2 linked regions of the Marinomonas mediterranea MMB-1 genome follow. The protein of the gene in region 1 interacts with the protein of each later gene in a pairwise test. Links are inferred from orthologs where the notes say so. Each region holds a gene or a part of one and is shown on either strand. Other genes may lie near its edges.

What was found.
Region 2: the proteins of MARME_RS04915 (region 1) and rho interact in binary tests that used the Escherichia coli proteins (3 or more experiments, as listed by UniProt). The link is inferred for Marinomonas mediterranea MMB-1 from one-to-one orthologs.

The regions. Positions count from the first base shown.
Region 1 is NC_015276.1:1,083,112-1,095,228, forward strand. Bases 9,267-12,117 are described here. They hold MARME_RS04915 (YhbY family RNA-binding protein), read right to left. Parts: upstream 10,918-12,117; coding sequence 10,615-10,917; downstream 9,267-10,614. Other genes in these bases: MARME_RS04905 (outer membrane beta-barrel protein), read left to right, coding at 9,267-9,667; MARME_RS04910 (hypothetical protein), read right to left, coding at 9,691-10,521; ftsH (ATP-dependent zinc metalloprotease FtsH), read left to right, coding at 11,226-12,117. In the rest of the region: MARME_RS04870 (TonB-dependent siderophore receptor), read left to right, coding at 367-2,691; MARME_RS04875 (ABC transporter ATP-binding protein), read left to right, coding at 2,794-3,624; MARME_RS04880 (FecCD family ABC transporter permease), read left to right, coding at 3,629-4,648; MARME_RS04885 (FecCD family ABC transporter permease), read left to right, coding at 4,645-5,751; MARME_RS04890 (ABC transporter substrate-binding protein), read left to right, coding at 5,766-6,698; prfC (peptide chain release factor 3), read left to right, coding at 6,974-8,563; iron-sulfur cluster insertion protein ErpA, read left to right, coding at 8,639-8,980; more of MARME_RS04905, read left to right, coding at 9,077-9,266.
Region 2 is NC_015276.1:3,792,567-3,804,828, forward strand. The notes cover bases 9,267-12,262. They hold rho (transcription termination factor Rho), read right to left. Parts: upstream 11,400-12,262; coding sequence 10,134-11,399; downstream 9,267-10,133. Other genes in these bases: MARME_RS17395 (NAD(P)H-flavin reductase), read right to left, coding at 9,273-9,989; ppx (exopolyphosphatase), read left to right, coding at 12,054-12,262. In the rest of the region: astB (N-succinylarginine dihydrolase), read left to right, coding at 1-485; MARME_RS17350 (DUF1904 family protein), read right to left, coding at 615-947; MARME_RS17355 (DUF2914 domain-containing protein), read right to left, coding at 952-1,362; gpt (xanthine phosphoribosyltransferase), read right to left, coding at 1,769-2,266; cobU (bifunctional adenosylcobinamide kinase/adenosylcobinamide-phosphate guanylyltransferase), read right to left, coding at 2,518-3,066; MARME_RS17370 (aminotransferase class I/II-fold pyridoxal phosphate-dependent enzyme), read right to left, coding at 3,063-4,181; adenosylcobinamide-phosphate synthase CbiB, read right to left, coding at 4,166-5,107; MARME_RS17380 (cobyric acid synthase), read left to right, coding at 5,196-6,689; MARME_RS17385 (MATE family efflux transporter), read right to left, coding at 6,715-8,001; MARME_RS17390 (lysine exporter LysO family protein), read left to right, coding at 8,317-9,228. UniProt on the Escherichia coli protein: Facilitates transcription termination by a mechanism that involves Rho binding to the nascent RNA, activation of Rho's RNA-dependent ATPase activity, and release of the mRNA from the DNA template.

The sequences.
Region 1 (12,117 bases):
TCTCGTTAATTTCATGGTGTTTTAATCGATAGTGAAATGTGCTTCAGTTTAGGGTTCATTACCCACACGCTCAGTTCATTTGACCAGAGACATTCGTTATTACGACTAGTAAATGAACTAGGGCGTTCGTCTCTTCCATCAGCAATCGATGTTGAATGACATATCAAACCTGTTATTCAAGTACCTCAAACCTCTTCTTATCTAAAGAAAAATAAATTAATTAACCTAATAAAAATAATTAATAACATTAAGGGTTTACATAATGTTGACAATAAACATGCAATTGATAATAATTCGCATTACTTTTATTTGTAAGTATTTTTTAAATAGTTTTTCATTTTTGTAACATTAAAAGGAAACCAGCTCATGAAGAAGACGGCATTGGCTCGCTACATCGGCCGTGAGACACAGAAAAAGGCTCTAGGAATGTGGATGCTATCTATGTTTGCAGTTCCAATGGCGATTGCTGCCGATGGCGCTTCGGAGGATGCGGTTGAACTTGATACTCTAGTAGTGCGTGGAACAGAGCTAAGCCGTTATGAATTCGATGAAGCGGAATCTGCCACCGGGTTTAATGCGGATATTGATGACGTGCCGCGGACGGTACAGGTGATTCCTGAACAGCTGATTCTAGACCAGAACTCTAAAGATTTAAGCGATGTTCTGTCTAACTCTGCTGCTGTTACTCGCTCAGATGGCTTCGGTGGCACTGAAACTGAAGTGAATATTCGTGGCTTTGGAAACGAATACTTGTTTGTAGACGGTAGTCCTGTGAGCAGTCGTTATAACGTTGACGTCGCGAACATTGAAAGTGTTGAAGTTGTGCTTGGGCCTGCTTCCGTTCTTCATGGTCAAGTAAGCCCTGGTGGTATGATCAATGTGGTTACTAAGAAGCCGCAAGTAGAAAGCGCGCATTCTGTTCAAGTGGATCTCGATGAATACGGTAAGCAAAAGCTAACCTTAGATAGTACAGGCTCATTGTCAGATGATGTTCAATACCGAATCGTTGTGAGTGGCGAAGATTCAGAAACGTTCCGAGAAGTAAAAACTGAGGACGGTACATTTAATACAGAGCGTAAAAGTCTGATGGTCTCGCCCTCTTTAAGTTACACACCAGACGATCAAAATACATTTACCGTTCGTTTAAGCCACACCGAACAAGAGTTACCGATAGACCGTGGCACTGTTATGGTGAATGATGGCAACGATAATTTCTCGGTTGCTGATATACCGAGAGAACGAGTGCTTGGCAGCGAGTTTGACATTCGTGACAGTGAAGAAGACCTGCTTCAGTTTGACTGGGATTATGAGCTTGATAATGGGTGGACGAACAAGTTTAAAGTGGGCTACTACGAAAAAGAGTTTGATGATTACCAGACTCGTGCGGTACGAGGTTTTAGCACGGGGAGTCTATCTGATTATGGTAGCCCTGCGGCGATCGTCTCGGTAGCGAGAACAGCTCTAGTAAACTCTGTTCAGTCTAGCAACAACTTGCTTGCACGTCGGGTTGATTTTAATGATATGGAATCGAGCGACTTGTTTGTGTCTGATAGCCTTAGTGGCGATTACGAACTTGCAGGGCTTGATCATACTCTTTATATCGGAGCAAATTTCCACAGTCGAAAGGAAGATTCAACGGACTCTCTTGCATTGACCACTTTTGCTGGTATGAACATTGTTGATTTAGATGCAATTGATATTACAAATTCTGTCAATTCATCAAATAGTAAGCTTTCTCCAACTGCTATTAGTAATAGTGATACGACAACCAATGAATTTGGCTTTTCGATTCAAAACCTTACTTATGTGACGGATCGCTTAAATGTGCTAGCGGGTTTACGTTACGACAAATATGATTTAGATGGTGAGAATAAAACTTTCTATACCACATCAAATAGTATTTCTTACACCGAGCTTTCATCGCCGGATAAGCAAAAGATAGACAGTTCAAATGATCATGTAAGTGGGCAATTGGGCGCAATCTATGATTTGACTGATACGCTTTCAACTTATGTGTCTTATGCCGAATCATTTAAACCTAACTTCCCGACCGTTACTGAAGGTGTTTACAGTGGCGACTTCGACCCTGAAACAGCAAAGCAAGTTGAAGTGGGGATTAAATCGAGTGCACTTGATGATAGGTTGCGTGTCAGCCTTTCTGCATACAAATTGGAGCGTAAGAATGTAGCGACGGTTGATGGTAATCTGAACACTATCTTAAATGGTAAGACAGAAACAAGCGGCGTCGATTTAACGAGCTCTATTCAGTTTTTAGAAGGGCTTAACGTTTTGGCTTCATACTCTTATATGGATGCTGAGATTATGGAATCAAACGATGGAACGAACGATGGCAACACGCCATATAACATTCCTGAAAACAAGGCTCGAATTTGGGGGTCTTACGAGGTTAAAGGTGGCGATTTAGCAGGCCTTGGGTTTGGTGTTGGTGCGGAATACGTTGATAAACGTTTTGGCAATGATGCGAATGCATTTACCTTGCCGAGTTATACCGTTTATGACGCTGCTGTTTGGTATTACGTAGCATTAGGAAACGAAACTCAGCTTCGTTTAAATGCAGGTGTTAAAAACTTAACAGACGAAACGTACTACACGGCAAGCGGCAGTAATGTGTATCGTATTAATGTTGGCGATCCGCGTACTGTGTATGCCACTGCCCGTCTGGAATTCTAAGTTTCGACTTTATTTAGTGGGCTTTTAACGTCCGAATAGTAACAACGGTGTCACTTTTTTAGTGACGCCGATTTTTTGTTTTATAGAGTATGGAAAGTTCGAATGTTGGCAGTCGAGCGTTTAAACGCTGGTTATAAGAAAAAGCAGGTTTTACATAACATAGATCTTACCTTTTCAACAGGTAAGTTTACTACCTTGATGGGCGCAAACGGCTGTGGTAAGACAACCTTGCTGCATGCTATTTCTGGGTTGATTACTCCGTTAAATGGAAGCATTGCTTTGAATGATGAGGTGCTTTCTACATTGAGTCGAAAGCAGATCGCCAAGCGTTTAGCACTGTTGCCTCAATTCGCTACCAACCCCGCTGGCCTAACCGCTCGTGAACTGATTATGCAGGGACGCTTCCCTTGGCAGAGCTGGTGGAAGCAGTGGTCCGATGCTGATGAGAACGCGGTATCGGATGCGGTGCGCGTCACGGGCGTAAATGACTACCTTGATACACCACTTGAACAACTGTCTGGTGGGCAAAGGCAGCGTTGCTGGATTGCGATGACACTTGCCCAAGATACGCCTGTTTTGCTGTTGGATGAGCCTACAACGTATTTGGATGTGGCGCATCAGGTTGAGTTAATGAACCTAATTTCTTCTTTGAAACACCAAGGTAAAACCATTATTGCCGTTTTGCACGATCTTAATCAGGCGGCAACCTACTCAGATCACCTTGTAATGATGAAACAAGGTCAGGTGTTTACAGAAGGTGCTGTTGATGCGGTTTTTACAAAAGAAAATCTGGAAGCCGTTTTTGGGTTAAACGCTCATATTATTCGTGATCCACATAACGGTAACCCGATTGCGCTGCCCGTGGTCGATATGTCTGGTGATGGGCGCATCGTAAAGAATGACGAACTGAACCGAATAGAGAGTGTGAGTTAACGCCATGATGTTAAATAAAGCGCAAGGCTCGGAAAGTCGTTACTTTCCATTGGCTCGGTTGATAGGGGCAGTGTTGCTTTTTGTTGCTGTGGTCTCGGCTTCTTTATGGCATTTGAGTGTCGGGGCAAAAAGTTTGGATTGGGTCACGGTGTGGCAGGCGTTAACCGCTTATGATCCGTCAAATATGGATCAAGCGATTGTCAGAGAAAACCGAGAAGCGAGATTGATTGTTGCCTTGGTTGTGGGAGCATCATTGGCACTTTCTGGTGTCATTATGCAAGCGATTAGCAGCAACCCTTTGGCGGACCCAGGGTTACTTGGGATTAACAGCGGTGCCGCATTTTTTGTCGTGGCAGGGTTGTTGTTTTTGCCGGTTGCGAGTCATGTTTACTCTCCTCTTTTGGCGTTTCTTGGGGCGGGCTTTGCTGCGTTATTCGTGATGGCGCTAAGTGGCTGGCAGCAAAGTTCTGAGCGTCTAGTGTTAGCGGGAATGGCAGTAACGGCTATGTTCTCAGCAATGACGGCCATATTACTTATTATGGATCAGCAAGGGCTGGATAAATTACGACATTGGCTAACTGGAGCGATTGGCGCGTCTGATCTGAAAAAATTAGATTGGGTATATCCCTATCTAATCGGTGCTGTTCTTTTCAGTTTTGCGTTAGTGCGTTCGCTCAATGCTTTCCATTTAGGTGAACGTGTTGCGTCTAGTTTGGGCGTGAATGTCTTGTTTTTAAAAGTCAGCGGGTTGGCACTGGTCATCGTTTTATCAGGTTGTGTCGTCGCGGTGGCGGGGCCGATTGGTTTTGTTGGTTTGGTTGTGCCTCATATGGCGCGTTTACTGATACGAAACAGTTATCTATGGTTGTTTTTGTATTCCTTATTACTGGGTGCGTTGTTGCTCATTCTGTCTGATATTGTTGCTCGTCTCGTATTGCGGCCGTATGAAATCAATACTGGCATCATTACTGCTTTTGTCGGTGCGCCGGTCTTTATCGCGCTGGTATTGGGGAAAATGAAATGAAATCGAATTACTTTTCTCGACTAGCTCACTTCCTGCCTCGAATTTTTCCTACTAGCCCTACGCCTCGTTTAGTGAACTTCAACCCAATTGCTGGCGTTAATATTCGTGCGCGTTCAACGGACGTATTTTGGTTGTTCAGTTTTACTGTGTTGTTGCTCTTTATTTTGCTTTGGGGAACGGCGACAGGAAGTTATCAGCTTAGCCTTCTAAAGAGCTGGCAAATTGTCTTATCACCGGATTCTGCACCAGAGCGATTGGTGAGGATTGTTTGGGAATTTCGTTTGCCTCGCTTATTGGCGGCGGCTTTATGCGGGGCGGCGCTTGCAATAGCGGGCGTTATCCTACAATCGATCACGCGTAATGCGTTGGCATCACCAGGCTTGATTGGCGTTGAAGCTGGCGCGAGTGCAACGATGTTGTTGTTTGTGGTCATTATGCCGGGTCTGATTCCAATATCTCTGTTGCCTTTCAGTGCGATGTTGGGGGGCTTTTCTGTCGCTGCGTTGATCTGGATATTGTCGACGATGGCGGGTTACTCGCCGATTCGTTTGGTGTTGGTTGGGGTTGGAATCACGTCGATGCTGAGCGCCTTTTCTGAAATGCTCATTACCTATGGCGATATTGAGTTAGTTGAATCGGCGTTAATGTGGTTAGGCGGAAGTTTGCATCAGGTGTCTTGGGCACAGGTTGAGATTATGGTGTGGTGGTTGCTTGTGCCTGGGTTGCTTGCGTGGCTGTTTTTTCGACCTCTTAATTTATTGATTTTAGGTGATCAAGTTGCTTTTTCTCGAGGCGTGGTCCATCGAAAAATCATTCCTTTTTTACTTTTGTTAAGTGTTGCGTTGACGTCTGCGTCAGTGGCGACAGCGGGAACTTTAACCTTTGTTGGACTGATTGCACCTCATATTGCACGGCGGTTCTGCGCGGATCGACATGGCGCTTTAATTCCTTTGTCTGCTTTGATAGGAGCCTGTTTGGTGGCTTTGGGGGATACCTTGGGAAGAAATGTGTTTGCGCCTTTACAGCTTCCTGCAGGGTTGGTTCTGGTGATGGTGGGCGCGCCGTATTTTATTGTTTTAATGAGTAGACTTAAAAAAGTCTAAAAAGGAGAGAAAAGATGTTTTTTAAACGCATTTTATTGGTTAGCGTGAGCTTAGTTTGTTGCCTTGTATCTGGGGTTCAGGCGGCTGAAATGAGAATGTTTGAAAATCAGTTTGGAAAAGTCGAGGTTCCGGTTAAACCGAAATGCGTGGTGTCCTTACATGACTTTAGTTTGACTGTTCAATTATATGAACTGGGTATTCGCCCATGTGGTTCTGTGGCGCGTAAGCGTTTTTGGTCTGAGCCGTATTATAGAGGAGTCGAACACCGCTTTGATACTGAAGGGCTTGTGTATGTTGGCAGTCACAAATCGCCAGATGAAGAGGCCATTGCGATGCTTGAACCTGATTTGATTATCGGGTTGCCTTATCAAGAAAAGCTTAAAGATAAGTTGTCAAATATTGCGCCAGTGGTAATTCTTCCTACAAAGGAAAAATCCATTGAGGAGTGGGCGGCACAACTGGCTGATTTAGTCGGTGAAACGGCAAGATACAAGGATCAAAAAAAGGAATATCAGTGGGTGGTTAGTGAGTTTAAGCGCTTGATTCCAAATCCTGAAAAAGTCACGGTGACAACGTTAGAAATATACGAGGATAACTTCCAATTAATTGGTCGTGGCGGTCTTGATGAAGTGATTGCGGATATGGGGTTAGGTCGAACACAAGGCTATAAAAACGCGAAAAAAGGCGTTAACTACAGTTTAGAGCGTATCAGTGATTTGGATGCTGACGTTATTATTGATACTTATGAACCACTGCTAGACAGTCGTGAAGAAACGGAAGAATTTAGAGCGTCGCCTCAGTGGAAGAGTTTATTTGCGGTCAAAAACAATCAATTTCTATACTTTAACCGCAGTCGTTATGGCGATTCTATGGGTGGCCTGATTGGTTCTTCTTATTTATTGCTATCGCATCTTGCGGAACGTGATCTTAAAACACAGCAGAAGTAATAGTGATGTTCGCTCTTGGCATTTAATTTATTCGTGGCATTCAATAGGAGCAGCCCAACCAGCTGCTTGCATTCCTAAATGCACCTTCATAATTGAAGGTGCATGGGAACTTAAATATAGTCATAATGGAGCATTAAGTTGAGCGCATTTGGACTAAATACCGCTCGTCTATCGACTATTTCTTCGATTTCAGCGAAAATACGCGCAATTTTTTATGCTATGCCAAATTAAATTGGCAGGCTTACTCATCGAATTTAAAGAACCCATACTCAGACATGTCTAACTCGCAGCTCGAACATCATATTGATCAGCGTCGCACCTTTGCGATTATCTCTCATCCCGATGCTGGTAAAACAACCATCACCGAGAAAGTGTTACTTTTTGGACGCGCTATTCAGCAGGCTGGAACCGTAAAAGGTCGTGGATCAAACCAGCACGCAAAATCAGACTGGATGGACATGGAAAAAGAGCGTGGTATTTCGATCACCACCTCTGTGATGCAGTTCCCGTACAATGATTGCTTAGTGAATCTTTTAGATACGCCTGGGCATGAAGATTTCTCTGAAGATACCTACCGAACGTTGACGGCCGTTGACTCTTGTTTGATGGTCATCGATACCGCGAAAGGGGTAGAGGATCGTACGCGTAAATTGATGGAAGTAACGCGTTTACGAGATACACCCATTGTTACTTTCATGAACAAATTGGACCGTGATATCCGAGACCCAATGGAAGTGCTTGATGAAGTCGAAAGTGAGCTTAACATCATGTGCGCGCCGATTACTTGGCCGATAGGGTGCGGTAAAGAGTTCAAAGGTGTTTATCATATTCATCGTGATGAGACGATTCTGTATTCAACAGGTCAGGGTCACACTATTCAGGAACTCCGCACGGTCAAAGGTCTTGATAACCCAGATTTAGATGAGGCGGTAGGTGAAGAGCTTGCCGCGCAGTTACGTGAAGAGCTTGAACTTGTTATGGGCGCGTCTAATGAGTTTGACCACGAGTTATTTTTAGAAGGTGAGTTGACGCCTGTTTATTTTGGTACGGCCTTGGGCAACTTCGGTGTCGATCATATGTTAGATGGTTTGACGAAATGGGCACCTGCCCCTTTGCCTCGTCAAACGTCTGAGCGTCAAATTGACGCGAAAGAAGAAAAATTCTCAGGCTTTGTTTTTAAAATTCAAGCGAACATGGATCCGAAACACCGAGATCGTATCGCCTTTATGCGAATTGTTTCTGGCTCTTATAAGCAAGGCATGAAAATGAATCATGTCCGTCTTGGTAAAAATATCAGTATTTCTGATGCGGTTACCTTTATGGCGGGAGATCGGTCACGTGCAGAAGAGGCATTTGCCGGCGATATTATAGGTCTTCATAACCACGGTACGATTCAAATCGGTGACACCTTTACTCAAGGTGAAAACCTTAAATTTTCAGGCATACCGAATTTTGCCCCTGAGCTGTTTAGACGAATTCGTCTAAAAGACCCTTTAAAGCAGAAACAGCTTCTAAAAGGCTTGGTTCAGCTTTCAGAAGAAGGTGCTGTGCAGGTTTTCCGCCCTATGCAAAATAATGACTTAATTGTGGGTGCGGTTGGGGTTCTGCAGTTTGATGTTGTGGTTGCGCGTTTAAAAGCAGAATACAACGTTGAAGCAATTTATGAAGGCGTTAATGTTGCAACAGCGCGTTGGGTCGAATGTGATGACGCTAAAAAACTGGAAGAGTTCAAACGTAAGAATCAGATGAACCTGGCTTTGGATGGTGGTGACAACTTGTCATACATTGCACCGACTATGGTTAACTTGAATTTAGCGCAAGAGCGTTTTCCTGATGTGGCATTCCGATCAACACGCGAACATTAATGAATACTTGACTAAAATACTTGGTTAAGAAGATAATCTCTCGTAATGGTAAAAGTATTTTGGGAATGGTAGAAAATGGTTGAGTCTGTAGATCCTATTGAGTTCACTTCGGCAGCAGCAGCCAAGCTGAAGTCTTTGATCGAAGAAGAAGAAAATGAGCGCTTAATGCTGCGTGTTTACGTGACGGGCGGCGGTTGTTCTGGTTTTCAGTACGGTTTTACGTTTGATGAAGAGTATCAAGAAGACGATACGGAAGTGAAACGTGAAGGGGTTCGTATGGTCGTTGATCCTTTGAGCTTTCAATACCTAGTAGGTTCTGAAGTGGATTATCAAGAAAACTTAGAGGGCGCTCGTTTTACGGTCACGAATCCAAATGCAACGTCGACTTGCGGTTGTGGTGCTAGCTTTAGCGTATAACTGTTTTAGTGCTTAAATGATCTAGTGTGTGTTTTAAGGAAATAAGGCGTGTGAAATAGCGAGGCTATTTTATATGCTTTACAATCGAAAGCCCGAATGTCAGGTGATCCTTTTTTGATCGTGATATTAGGGCTTTTTTATTTTGAGGATGAAATGTTGTTTCGACCAATTTGGATGTATTGTTTTTCTTTGTTTCTTGTGTCTTTTGCGACAGCGAGCCATGCAGAATCACCTTGGTCTCTTAATCTTGGGTTCACTTCATTGTATTTGGACTCGGAATCGCATGGTTTCCAAGAGGAAGGTCTTGACGCAATGGCGTTAAATTATGCCGTTGTTTATCGCTTTAATAATAGTGCCAGTGTGAAAGTGGGAATGGCAAAAGGTGTGAAGTCGTTCCCACAAACGGAAGATGGAAGAGATCTTTCTGCGACGATGAATTATGTGGATCTGCAATTCGGCTATGATAATGGCGAGATACGACCTTATTTCTTTTTTGGCTTGGCTCAGGTCGATGTTTCGCCTGAAGCGGGGTCGACTCAAACGTCGAAAAGGTTAGGCTTTGGTGTGGAGCATGAGGTGTTTGATAATTGGTCCGTGAATGTCGACTACAGTCTAATTACAGCAAGCGTTAAAGAGGGTGAGTCAGAGAGTGCGACGACTATCGGTTTTGCGTACCGTTTTCAATAGAAGAGTATTTTAGAAAAGGTTAATCAAGCTTCTATATCAATACCTTGATATGCTACTGGATGTTCTTCTGACTGAATGTGTTTATGGCTAGGTGTGACATTTCCAACGTACACATAACCTAAGTTGGCGTCCCCTAGTAAAATAGGGGTGATGAGCTTAGGGTTGATTAGCCAAACTCTCAGTCCTTTGGCGTTTTCATATTTTCCGGCCTTTCCTATATCTCCTGCATCCCCCTGCTTTATATCTAACAGTGTTTGTATTTGATCTGCTTCACCATCTTGATCCACGATGAAGGTCAACTCTTTCGGTAAACTCGTTATGTATGAAAGTTCATAAGGCGTCTTGACAGGCTGTGTATCAATTTTCTTTTTAGACTCTTTAAATAGATCAGCTATTTTGGGGGAGCCTAATCCTAGTTCAAGAAATAATGTGAAATCTACAGAGCGACCTTCTTTTGATATCACGGGGACATGCGCAGTAAATTCTTCTATTTTGTGTTTTGATTCATTGACGTCACCAGCATTATTATGACTCAAGGCTCTCGGGATCGGGGGAGTTTGAAGAATAACAGCACGTTTGGTCTGCTTGTTTATTGATTGGAGTGGAATGGTTGGTGTGTGTTTTTTTTCACATTTGTCAAAGACCGCTGCCAAAAGGTTTGCAATTAGGCTGTCTTCAGGCTGAAGTTCATGTGTTTGATCGGTAAAAAGTGCAATTTCTTTTACAGAGTGGGCCTCTGTGCTGATATCTACTTCATCACTAATTAGCTTGGAGTAAGTCGTACGTCGTTTTAACGGCTCATTCTGCTGACCTATCTTAAGGTGTGTTTTAGTGATTGGGTCGATAAAAAGCATATTTCCTCCCGAGTGTTATGAGGTATATCGGCCAATATTCGGGAAGGTTGAATGGATGGTCTATACTAAAATAGTAGACCATCCAACGGGGAACTAGCGTAAAAGGTTTGAAAGCTTCGGATTTTGCTCAAGAGACGCGCGGTAAAACAAAGCAACTTTACCAATGGTTTGAACAATTTCACATTTTAGTATTTTACTTGTTTCGGCGATAAGCTCGTTGCGAACATCGCGATCTACAATACTGTAGCGAATTTTGACAAGCTCGTGGTCTTCAAGTGCGCGATCCATTTCGGTTAGTACGGGTTCAGTAAGACCGTTCCCTGCCACTGTAACAACGGGATTAAGGGAGTGTCCGATTAGCCGGTATTGCTTTTTTTGAGTATTGGTTAGGCTCATAGTTAAAATATCTCATATTAGTTTGTCCTCTTTATTGGAGGCTCGTCACGTTACGCGATATTATAGCGGAATTGGCGATGGATTAGGTAAGAAGAATACAGAATGTCGGATGAGGACTTGTATTTTTTTTTAAGACCCCCAATATGAACCTTTATTATGCCGTTTGTTAATTCTACTCGACCGAAATACTAGGTCTGTTTGGAATCATATTTGGCGACTTGAGTGCTTTGATAGTACTTAAATAAATACAATGTAATTAATGGCTGATTAAAAAAATTGGCGAACGTTAACCGTTAAGAGGTGTGCTCTTGAACGATATGCTTAAAAATATTCTACTGTGGCTTGTGATTGCTGCAGTGCTACTTACGGTCTTTAACAATTTTAATACGACGAGCGAGGCGAATCGCATCTCGTATTCTGAATTTGTTAAAGAAGTTCACGATGGTCGTATCGCTAAAGTTGTTGTTGATGGCTATACCATTAGTGGTAGCAGAACGAGTGGTGACACGTTTGAGACGGTTAGGCCTGCGGCGGCAGACCCTAAAATAATGGATGATTTGCTGAGCAATAATGTGGTTGTTGAAGGTCGCATGCCAGAGCAGCAAAGTATTTGGACTCAGTTGCTGGTTGCCAGTTTCCCTATTTTATTGATTCTCGCGATTTTTATGTTCTTCATGCGCCAAATGCAAGGCGGTGGTGGCGGTAAAGGCGGACCAATGTCATTTGGTAAGTCTAAAGCGAGACTTTTACCTGAAGATCAGATTAAAACGACATTTGCGGATGTCGCAGGGTGTGATGAAGCGAAAGAAGACACGGAAGAGTTGGTTGACTTCTTACGTGAGCCGAGCAAATTTCAACGCTTAGGCGGAAAAATACCTCGCGGTATTTTGATGGCAGGTCCTCCAGGTACGGGTAAAACTTTGTTGGCGAAGGCTATTGCTGGTGAAGCAAAAGTACCATTCTTTACCATTTCGGGTTCTGATTTTGTTGAGATGTTTGTTGGTGTAGGTGCATCGCGTGTTCGTGATATGTTTGAACAAGCCAAGAAGCATGCTCCATGTATTATCTTTATTGATGAGATTGATGCGGTAGGTCGTAACCGTGGCTCTGGTATGGGTGGTGGTAATGACGAACGTGAGCAAACATTGAACCAGCTTTTGGTTGAAATGGATGGTTTTGAAGGTAATGAAGGGATTATTG
Region 2 (12,262 bases), 2.7 Mb from region 1 along the record:
CAGATACCTTTCACTTTATTGAAGTGCCCAGTGCAGAAGTCAGCGTCCAAGACTGCATTCAGTCGTACCTATTCAATAGCCAATTACTAAGCTTAGAAAATGGCCATATGATGCTCGTTGTGCCTCGTGAATGTCAGGAAAATCCAAATGTTTGGTCTTACCTTAACCGTCTAAAAGACGCCTCTTCTCCTATTAAAGAAATTAACGTCTTCGACTTAAAACAAAGCATGAGTAACGGTGGAGGTCCTGCTTGTCTGCGACTCAGAGTCGTCTTAACAAACGAAGAAAAAGCCGCGTTAAACCAACACACACTCATGAATGACCAATTGTTTAACACACTTAACCAGTGGGTTGAGCAACACTATCGAGATCAATTGGTCGAAAGTGACTTAGCCGACCCTCAACTGCTTCAAGAAAGCAGACAGGCGCTTGATGAACTGACCCAAATATTGAAATTAGGCAGTATTTACGACTTCCAACGCTAGCTTTGTCTTAGTTGTAATTGGGAGATCATTTGGGAGAAATCTAGAACGCAAAGGCTCTCTTGGGGCTAGAAAGAGTCTGTTTTTGACGTAAAGTAGTAGGTTAAAGCAACGACCTGGAAAGCCACAGGTTCAAACGTGCTTTCCATTTTTGAAGTAGTTTTGCTCATCAATATCATGGAAGACAACAACGATCTCTTGCTGAGGCTCGACAGCCGTTCTAACAAGCTCTTCAATAGATGTGGCGATCTTTGGCTTCAATTGCGGGCTGCTATTAAGCCAAGAGATTTCAAAGTACGGGAAACCAGAAGAAGCGCCAGCGACACTTAGATAGATCGATTTTTCGTACTCTAAGGTGAAAAGTGAAGCGGGGAGATCGGTAAGACTGGCTAATTTTCGAATTAGTCGCTCAGACAAAAATTCAAGGTCTTCAAATGGCAGACCTCGTACACGAATACGGAACATAACGTTAGTACTCGTCTACATAGTCAAAAGAGTAACTGCTGACAACGTTGCCGTCTTTCACCACTTCGACAGTCCATTTACCATCAAACCCAGGCATCAGCTTTTTACTTGACCACACACGCCAGCGGTCACCACCAATATCAAAGGGAATCTCAACTTGTACGTCGCCATCCAATAACCAGCGATGTATGACTTGACTGCCCTTCATATCGCGAAGATCTGTAAAAAAGTAGACCCGCTGAATTTCGCCGTATTCAACGTTAATAACATTACCAATGTCATCAATCGGCTCTCTTTCAACGACATCAGACGAGAATTGAGCTCTAGCAACGTAGCCTTCCGCCCAAGCTTTTGAGCCGATAGCAGCAAATATAAGTATCAGATAGACAAATGCTCGTTGGAAAGAATGTCTCATAGCGCTTCCTTTGTAGAATACCAGTGAATTACCGTTAATCGAGTACCTTGTATCGATTGAACAAGAAAGCCTTACGCTATTTCTTGTTCATACGTTGCTTCTCGCCAAAACGTTGTACTCTGCTATCAGGCACCACAGCAACTCTTCGACTATAAACGCTACCGCAACGGCATGACAACACAACAAACTATCACTTACACTCTAGGGAATCTGAGGATAGATCTCTGCAAAACTCGCTTTGCAATCTAGCAGACCACAGCGCATTTACAGCTTCCCGAGAGAAAAACGAGACTGGATTTAAACCCAGCCCTGCGAACTCATCAATACCAAACAAAAATACAATTTCTATCTCGTACTTATCAGTCTAGCGAATGTATTCTACGACATTCAAAGCAATTTACAAAAATTAACGCCCTTGACGATCTGCTAACGGAGTCGAAAATGTGTATTCCATGTCCCAAGGAAAGCGTATCCATGTGTCCTGACTCACTTCTGTGATAAAGGTATCAACAAGTGGCTTTCCAGCAGGTTTCGCATAAATGGTCGCGAAGTGCGCTTTTGGCAGCATATCACGGACTTTTTGAGCCGTTCTGCCAGTATCAACAAGATCATCCACTAGAATGAAACCTTCACCATCCCCTTCAACGCCTTTTAGAACATTAAGGTCACCTTGTTTCATTGCTGCTTCGCCTTTGTCTTCCGAACCATAGCTTACGATACAAATCGTATCAATTAAGCGAATGTCCATTTCTCGACACAAAATCGCAGCCGGTACAAGTCCACCCCGAGTAATGGCAATGATGCCTTTCCAAGGGCCTTGTTCAAGTAGCCTCCAAGACAATGCACGAGCATCACGGTGCAGTTCTTGCCAAGAAACAGGAAAGTCTTTCGAATATGGGTTCATTTTTGGCTCCAGCAATTTTAACGTCGTTACGCCCTGTGACATAAACAGGTGATATTTAAAAACAGTTAACGATAAAAAATAAATGACATGATAAGTAAAATCATTTCGATTTATTTAACCATGCAGTCAAGTTTTTTAATTGCAGCGCATTCTAGTCGACTTTGATAAAAAATGCATGATTAGTGGCAAAAAAGTTCATTATCTCAACCAATTTCAGCATTCGTTCCTTATCATTTCCGCTGCGCTCTTCCTTACCCTTTCATTGTCAGCGGAAGCCCCGCTGCAACAAAAGTGACTTTGTCACATTTTTGCGCAATGTTTTGATTAAGTGAACCTAGTTCATCTGAAAACTCTCGAGCCAATTTGTTCATCGGCATTATCCCTAATCCAACCTCAGAGGAAACCAACACAATATCGCATTCAACAGATGATAAGGCATTGAGCAAGGCTGTCTTATACTTTTCAATGTCTTTTCTAGGCTCTTCACACAGCAGATTTGTAAGCCACAACGAACAACACTCAACGAGAATAGTATGTGAGGTATTTCGATGTTGACGTGCAATGTTTAAGAGGGTTTCAGCTAGTTCGATCGGCTCTTCAACAAGCTGCCATGCATCTGGTCTTCTTTGTCGATGCAGCTCTATTCTCTCTAATAAATTCGCATCGACTGCATTCCCAGATTCATCCGTCCATATTTTAGTGGTCGCGACATAGGAAACCGTTCCTTCTCGTTGCTCGATCCATTGTTCGGCATAGGCACTCTTGCCACTCCGAACTCCGCCTAAGACTAAATGTTTCATGAAAGATCCTTCCCACCCTCTCCACGTATTAATCGAATTAAGCTTTTATCCAGTCGATCCATTTCGCTTAGCGCGGGCAATGCTACCCGTATCCAGCTCTCCCCTTGACGCACATGCACCCCGACACTTTGTAGCCAATCAAACGCTCGCTCAGCGTCTTGTTGTGACTCTAATTGCCAAGTATAAAACAGTGCATTAGCAGTAATAGACTGAGAATCAAAAACGGTATTTAGCTTTGGGCGAATAATTTGCCAAAAATAGTCATGCCTTTTGACTAGGCTCGCTCGAGCGGATTCTTGCCATTTTATGTCTTTTAGAGCCTGTTCAACTAAATAGAGTGCAGGGGTCGAGACCGGCCATGGCCCAATCAAGTTGTTAATACTGTTTGCGTATTTTTCAGCGGCAAAGAGAAAACCAATACGCGCACCAGGCAAGCCAAAAAACTTCCCAACAGATCTCATGACCCACACATTGCTTCGCTCGATCTGCTCTGCTTGAGTAAACAGCAAACTTTGCTCAGGAGTTGCATCCATGAACGCTTCATCGATAATCAAATGGCACTCATCAGACACGTCAGAACTTGAACTGTCTTCCTCTCGCTTTTCTATTTGAGAAAGTACTTGAGAAAGTAGCTGGGATAACACATCCGAAGACAGGCATTCTCCCGTTGGATTATTGGGGTTTATGATTACCGCCGCAAACCACGTTGAATCAATTAATTCCTCGACAGTACGGTAGCTTTCGACCCTAAAGCCCCATTTTTTCCAAGCAAACGCATGCTCTTGATACCCGATAAGCGGCACTTTCACTACTTTCTGTGCATTACTTTCTATGCTGGCGTTAGCCGAAAAAAAGGTTGGCAGCGCCTCAATGAATTGCTGACTTCCCGACCCAATCGCAATGGGCTTCAAATGAAAATATTCTTGAGCCGCATGATATAGCGCATCTTGATCAGGCAGTTCATGCCATTCTTGCATGGGGATCTCAGGGATCGGCCACGGTTCTCGGTTGCAAGCCGAAGACAAATCTAGCCAAGTCTTCGCGGCGCCGTTCGTTTTTCGAGACCATTTCTTTAAATCGCCGCCATGTTTGGGAGGCTTTATATCAAAATGCATATTACTACTCCCCAAAGATACACACCTTTATCGATTAGCTTAATGGATTCACTCAAGTGATGCGGCGTCGGAGGAAGCCCCTCTCCTAATACAGGCCTTTGTTCTAGCTTGCCAAAGTAAGGCGCTTCACCACCGACCTCTACGCCCAGCGCACCCGCGCCCGCCGACATAACGGGGCCAGCATTTGGACTTTTCCATGTGTAAGATTGTTGCCGTGCGCAACGAGTAGCAGGTTCCCACTCGCCACAAATGGCGTAGGTTATCACCACAAGGCGAGCAGGCAGATAATTCATAACATCATCGAATCGGGCGGCACACCAACCAAATTGTATAAACGCTCGGTTCTTATAGCCCCACATCGCATCCAGTGTATTGCTTAATCGATAAAGCAAGGCACCAACAGGCCCCAGTAGAAAATACCAAAATATGGGGGCGAAAATCGCATCCGCACCATTTTCAAGCACCGATTCAATACCCGCTTTGGCGATGCCGGATTCATCTAAGGCATTCGTATCACGGCTAACGATTCGGCCTACCGCTTCCCGCGCGTTTGCAATGTCGCCCTGCTCCAAAGGGACTAAAATAGCCTCAGCGTGCTCTCGTAGACTTTGCCACCCAATGCAAAAATACAACACCACGATAGAAAGTAGGATATGTAACCAATGCGGCAGACTATCCATAATAAACACGTAGATTAGAATCCAAGGGATCACCGCACAGCCCCATGCGACTACCCCCATAAACCGCTGATGAAACACACTGTTGTCGAGTGGTAACTGAAATCGTGCTCGACACGCATCCACCCACTTTCCAAACCAAATGAGCGGATGCCAATTTTTAGGTTCGCCGATCATTCGATCTAAGGCCAAAGCTGAAACAACGACAAACGCCGCCTCAGAAAAATAAGATACAAGAAAATCAATCATAAGAAAGGGGTAAAAATTCACTCTAATACAAACGAAAACAAGGTTAGAATTCTAACACTGATTGAAGCAATTTAAGTGAACACTATACATGACAACATTAAGTTTGATGGTACAAGGTACAACGTCCGATGCAGGTAAAAGTACATTGGTCACGGCGTTATGCCGAATCATGAAGCAAAAAGGACACAAAGTAGCACCATTCAAACCTCAAAACATGGCCTTGAACAGCGCCGTTACGCCTGAAGGTCATGAAATTGGTCGCGCGCAAGCAGTGCAAGCTCAGGCGGCGGGTCTTGAGCCAAATGTCCACATGAACCCAATATTGCTTAAGCCGAATACAGACACAGGCGCACAAGTCATTATACAAGGGAAAGCAATCGGCAATATGAATGCCGTTGGCTATCATGAATACAAAACGATCGCCAAAGCCTCCGCTCTTGAGTCCTATTATTCGCTGGCAGAAAACCAAGACATGATGTTAATCGAAGGGGCTGGTAGCCCAGCCGAAATAAACCTTCGTGCACGAGACATCGCCAATATGGGGTTTGCAGAAAGCGTAGACTGCCCTGTTATCATTATTGCCGATATCGATAAAGGCGGTGTTTTTGCTCACCTAGTCGGTACATTGGAATTATTAAGCCAAGCAGAGCAAAAGCGCATCATTGGCTTTGTCATCAATCGATTTAGAGGTGATAAGTCTCTACTCCAGTCTGGTTTAGATTGGCTGGAAGAGCGCACAGGCAAGCCTGTTATTGGCGTACTCCCTTATCTACAAGGCTTTCATCTGGAATCTGAGGATGCCGTTGCTCACAACACCTTTGAAAAAACCGAAACTCGACTAAAAGTCGTGGTTCCGGTTCTACCAAGAACCAGTAACCACACTGACTGGGACGCATTGCGTTTGCACCCCAATGTAGACGTTACGATTGTCGGTGCAAACGAAGCTATTCCCGCTTGTGATTTGGTTATTCTGCCGGGAAGTAAAAGCGTTCAGACAGATTTGTCTTTCCTTAGAGAACAAGGTTGGGAAAGTTACCTTAATCATCACTTACGCTACGGCGGCAAAGTATTAGGTATTTGTGGAGGGTTTCAAATGTTAGGAGAAACATTGGAAGATCCGCTCGGTTTAGAAAATAAAACCGCCTATACCACTGCTAATGGATTGGGTTTCATTCCAATGACAACCGTGCTGGCCGAAGAAAAACAGCTGAAATTACAAAAAGGAAAGATAGTAGGGCTGGCTGACAATAACGATTCCGCTGCGCACGTAGAAGGCTATGAAATACATTCCGGTGTTTCCAGTTTCCACCAAGACATCACGCCTTTGATCCAGTTAGCGTCGTCTTGTGAAGGCTATATTTCTCCAGACAAACAAATCATCGGCACTTATTTACATGGATTACTCGACCACCCCGAGTCATTAGAAACGATTCTAAAATGGGCTGGCGCGACGGAAACGCAACACTTCGATTATCAAGCCTTTCGAGAACAGGAAATACAACGGCTTGCCGATAGCTGCGTACAACATATGGACATCGATGCGCTGATTGAGTCCTGTCGCGCATTTGTAACGCAAGCTTGATGGATTCTGTTTGCTGACGATTGCATCACGCCAAACGACGATACAATACTCGAAACCGCCATATAAGAAGAAAAGCCAATAAGAACAGCCCAGCAAGCAGCCCTAAATAGAAACCTCGAACCGTTAAGGTTTCTGCCCAAGGGCTATAATGGGATAACCAATAGCCAAGCGGGATACTTAGGCCAAACAACGACATACCAAACGCGATCATCGGCGTTCTGGTATCTCGTAGGCCTCGTAATGTGCCAGTAAAGATCGTTTGAACGATATCAGGCAATTGATAACAAGACGAAATGAGCAAGATACCCGCCGCCATCGTCGCGACCTCTACATCCTTTGAGTAGATGTATGGAATCGCATTATAAAAGGTCTGCGTAAGCATAAAGCAAACACAAAAATAACCAACACCCATGATCAGTATCAACTTCACACGTCGCTTGACGCCGATGATGCCTTCGATAGAAATGGCCTTAGCGACCACGATGGCAGTGACTGCGCTCATGGCCATTAACGGCGTAAATAAGGTAGTAGAGTAGGACATCACGATTTGTCCCGCGCCGAGTGCAACATCCCCAAAAGCGGCAATCAGCCAGGTCAAAGATGAGAAAAGCCCAAGCTCAAACGCGAAAGCAAATCCAGCAGGTACACCGACTTTTAGCAAAAGCGTAAAGTTTTTGACATAGCGCCATTTTAGTTTGGAAAATAACGGTGAAGGGTTAATCTTCCGATCGAAGAACACAAAGATCAACACGGAAAGATAAAGTGATACCGACGAGGCTAACGCGGCGCCCTCAGCTCCCATTTCAGGAAAGCCAAAATGCCCATAGATTAATACGTAGTTCAATACGACGTTTATCACTAGGCCGAGTGTTGCAATCAACAAAGGTAAATTTGGCTTACCTGCGGCTTCGTATAAATTCTTATACGCAGTCATAAGAGCCAGCATAGGTATAGCTGGTGCAATCATGACTAAGTACTGTTTTGTGACGTTTTGAGTTTCGGGCTCGTTGGCTAAAAGTTGCGCAAATTCAGGCAGGACAAAAGCAGTCAGCAAAGCAGCAATGATACCAAAGACGAAACAAACTCCCACCGCCTGCGACATATAAACATTAACCAATTTAATTTGTCGACCATGCAAATGCTTTGTGATCAAAGGCGTCAAACCAAATGTAATGCCCATTAGAAAGCAACCTAATGGCAGCCAAAGGCTCGCCGCCAAGCCAACCGCAGCAAGATGCAGTGCGTCATAATGCCCCAGCATAATGGTATCTACTGCACTGATAGAAAGCTCTATTGTCATGGTCAGCACCATGGGAAATAGAAGATGAAGTATTTCAGCTAAATCTGGGTATTTTTTAGAGATTCTTTTTAACACTTACGTTGCTCTGTCGATTATTATGTTTTGCCGTGTTCAAACATCCCTTTCTTTATGCGAGACACCTTACGTTAAGTGCAAAAAAGCCGAAAGCGTTAAAATGCCAAAAATAAAGGAAGCAACATCGCCAAAAAGGCACAGAATTGCATTTCTGAATTAGGGTTGTCAGAATCGTGCGTCGCTTAAGAAAGCAGCAATTACCTTGACCGCCAACCCAAACGACCTGATATTAGTAGCGAACGAATTCACAACATGACAATACTATCTACTCTCGGCCCCTTATTGGCGTCACTCCTCGTAGGCTTTTGGTTTAAGATTCCTTTTCTAAACCAGCACATCGTCTCTAAAAGTTTAAGTTACCTGACTTACCTAATATTAGGGTTTATTGGCTATAGCATTGGCGCGCTAGACAATTTAATGGAAAAAGTAGCCATTGCTGGCACTCAAGCCGCCGTATTATTCCTCTTTATCACCCTCTTGCCGCTCATTGCTTTGTGGATAAGCGGTCAATTTATGCACGCCAGCCACAGCACAACCTTAAATGTGGATAACAAAACCGCGATGAAACAGGCGTTGATCGACGCAACGATCACACTGGCTTGGGTCATTGCAGGCACCGTATTAGGATTTTTTTTAAAACACTGGCTCAGCAACGTCGACGAATTTGTCACGTGGCTATTATATGCGTTGTTATTACTGGTGGGCTGCCAGTTAAGGCAAGAGAATCATCGGTTACGTAAACTGTTTTTAAACAAACAGGGGGGCGTCATTGCATTAGTTGCAATCAGTACAACGCTAATAGGTGGCTTAATTGGCGGTGCTCTGCTTGGCTTAAATTGGAATCATAGCCTTGCAGCCGTCTCTGGATTTGGTTGGTATAGCCTATCTGGAATCCTTATTACTGGACTTGGAGACCCTGTGTTAGGTACAACCGCATTCCTACTTGATATCAGTCGGGAAATCGTTGCTCTGATGCTGGTTCCTTTTCTTGCGAGAATAAACAGTCATATGTCGGTTGGTTACGCGGGAGCAACGGCCATGGATTTTACGCTACCATTGCTTGGAAAGTGTCACGGAGTGGAAGTCGTGCCTGTGTGTATTGCAAGTGGCTTCATCATGAGCTTTTTCGTCCCATTCCTAATCCCTCTTTTTATGGGGCTGTAGTTTATGGAGCTGTAGTCAGCAGCCCCATATCACAGCAGGTTTCGCTACTTATTTCTCGGGGCGTAAGCAAAGACATCAGAATAACAACGTTTTTCGTCAAGTCCCGCTTTTTCCAGTTCATCAAGGGTGCCATAAACCATAGCAACCGAGCCACAGATATACGCGGCACTGTTTGATAGATCAGGATGATCTTGCAAAATTGCTTCGTATAACCAACCTTTACGGCCAGCCCATTCATCACTGCACTCATTAACAACCACATGAAAATCGAAAAGGGCTTTTTTCTGAGTTTCTTCCAACCACTCTTTCATGAAGACATCTTTCTCTGTACGAATCCCCCAGTACAGGGAAACCTTGCCTGAATAGTTACGGGCAATTAGGTCGTCATAAAAGCTTTTAATTTGAGAAAAACCGGTACCGCCTGCAATCATCAGCAAATTATCTGCGTTTAGGTCAAGAGCACCATTTTCGATATGGCAATCGCCGCCCGCCATCTTAATATTCACAACAGCGTTTTCACTCAAGTACGCCATGACTTTAGCTGCAAGCGACGTTTCTTCGGAAACGAGAATATACAAAGTTAGCTCAGGAAGATTGCTCGGGCCACTACCAATTGAGTAAGGTACATGTTCGCCACTTGGCAGAATAATCATTAGATACTGCCCAGCAATAAAATCAGCATCACCAACATTAAGCGTTGCACTGTAGACGTTGTGACTAATCTGTTCTACCGCACGAACACTGGCTTGTACATCTCTCACTCAACTTACTCCACATTCTATAAAAGTTAAGGCTTAATCGCCCTTAGGAATCACACTATACGATATTGGTTATACCTTTTCGACAAGCAAAAAAAAACCACTTTCTGAAAGTGGTTTTAGTCAGATATTCGCGAGCGAGCTATCTTATTTATTCTTGCCTTTCATAGACTGGAAGAACTCTTCATTCGTATTGGTCACTTTTAGACGATCGATTAAGAATTCTGTCGCAGCAATGTCTTCCATTGGATTAAGAAGTTTACGCAGTATCCACATACGTTGTAATTCGTCTTCTGTGGTTAACAAGTCTTCACGACGAGTACCGGAACGACGAATGTTAATCGCTGGGAAAGTACGTTTTTCTGCAATCTTACGGTCCAAATGAAGCTCAGAGTTACCCGTACCTTTAAATTCCTCAAAGATAACTTCGTCCATTTTAGAGCCAGTATCAACAAGTGCTGTCGCAATGATGGTTAAGCTACCGCCTTCTTCGATATTACGTGCCGCACCAAAGAAGCGCTTAGGACGCTCAAGCGCATTTGCATCTACACCACCAGTAAGCACTTTACCAGAGGACGGGATGACAGTGTTGTATGCGCGAGCAAGACGTGTAATGGAATCAAGCAGAATAACCACGTCTTTTTTGTGCTCAACTAGACGTTTTGCTTTCTCAATAACCATTTCAGCGACTTGAACGTGACGCGCTGGCGGCTCATCAAAGGTCGATGCAACCACTTCGCCACGTACAGTACGAGACATTTCTGTTACTTCTTCAGGACGTTCGTCAATAAGAAGAACAATCATGTGACATTCTGGGTTGTTGCGAGTAATGGCATTGGCAATATTCTGCAACATAAAGGTTTTACCTGCTTTCGGTGGTGAAACCACCAAAGCACGCTGACCTTTACCCATTGGAGCAACTAAGTCGATAATACGAGACGTAACGTCTTCTGTAGAGCCGTTACCCGCTTCCATTAGTAAGCGATCATCGGCAAATAAAGGCGTTAAGTTTTCAAATAAGATTTTATTACGAACACTGTCCGGCTTATCAAAGTTGATTTCGTTGACTTTCAACAATGCAAAATAACGTTCGCCATCTTTGGGTGGGCGAATTTTACCGGCAATGGTGTCACCCGTACGCAGATTAAATCGACGAATCTGGCTAGGTGAAACGTAAATATCATCGGGGCCCGCTAGATAAGAGCTGTCTGGAGAGCGTAGGAAGCCAAATCCGTCTTGAAGAATCTCTAGGATACCATCGCCGTAGATATCTTCACCGCTTTTAGCATGACGCTTTAAAATTGAGAAAATGACATCCTGCTTACGAGAGCGGGCTAGGTTATCCAATCCCATCTCAGCAGCGATATCGAGAAGTTCGGGTACTGATTTCTGTTTTAGTTCGGTAAGGTTCATAAAGGAGTTTTATTTAGCTCATCTGCGGACACTTGACGAGACTAGCGTTAGAAAAGTTAGTTTGTATGCTAATCGAAGTCGGAAGTGGTTAATATTATCGCCATTTTAATTATTTATGGCTGCGAAAAACGTCGTTCAATACGATGCTCACAACCGTGATCAATAAACCTGCCACTGAGCGAAATCTCGCAACGGTGTGCAAAGTTATATAGCGCGAAAAAATCTGATTGGAGTCAAAGTAGACGTCATCTTGAGTAAGAGTAAGTCCCTTAGACACTAGGTACTATAGTTCGACTTATTCGCAAGGTCTATAGGAAAATACATGAAAAATGCTTTTTTTGCTATTTTTTGATCAATAACAAGGGAATAGCATACAATCAATGTTCAAAAAACAAACAGAAAGTAGTCTGTCTGCTCTTAATTATAGGCTTTATCACAGTAAGTAACGCGAACGACAGTAAAATTGATGCCCATCCTTCTATGTTGATTTCGTTCATTAGTGTGTAAAATCCACCTATGTCAGTTTTGGGGCCCTCGTCCCAAGTCACTCATTCGGCACTCTAGATCCCAACCCGCTTTTGCCAAATGGTAAACAAAGAAGCGAAGGTTGTGCGTCATAGAGTTTCAAAATAGACAAAACAAGGCTTTAATTGGATGCAATCACTTTTACTGCAACAATCCCACGACTTCCCATTTGAAAAAATTGCTGCCATCGACCTCGGTTCAAACAGTTTTCACATGGTCGTTGCACAGGTTACGCATGGACAGCTTCGTATTACAGGTCAATTTGGAGATAAAGTTCAGCTTGCAGCAGGATTGCAGAGTGACGATAGATTAGACGATGCATCTCAACAAAGGGGTTT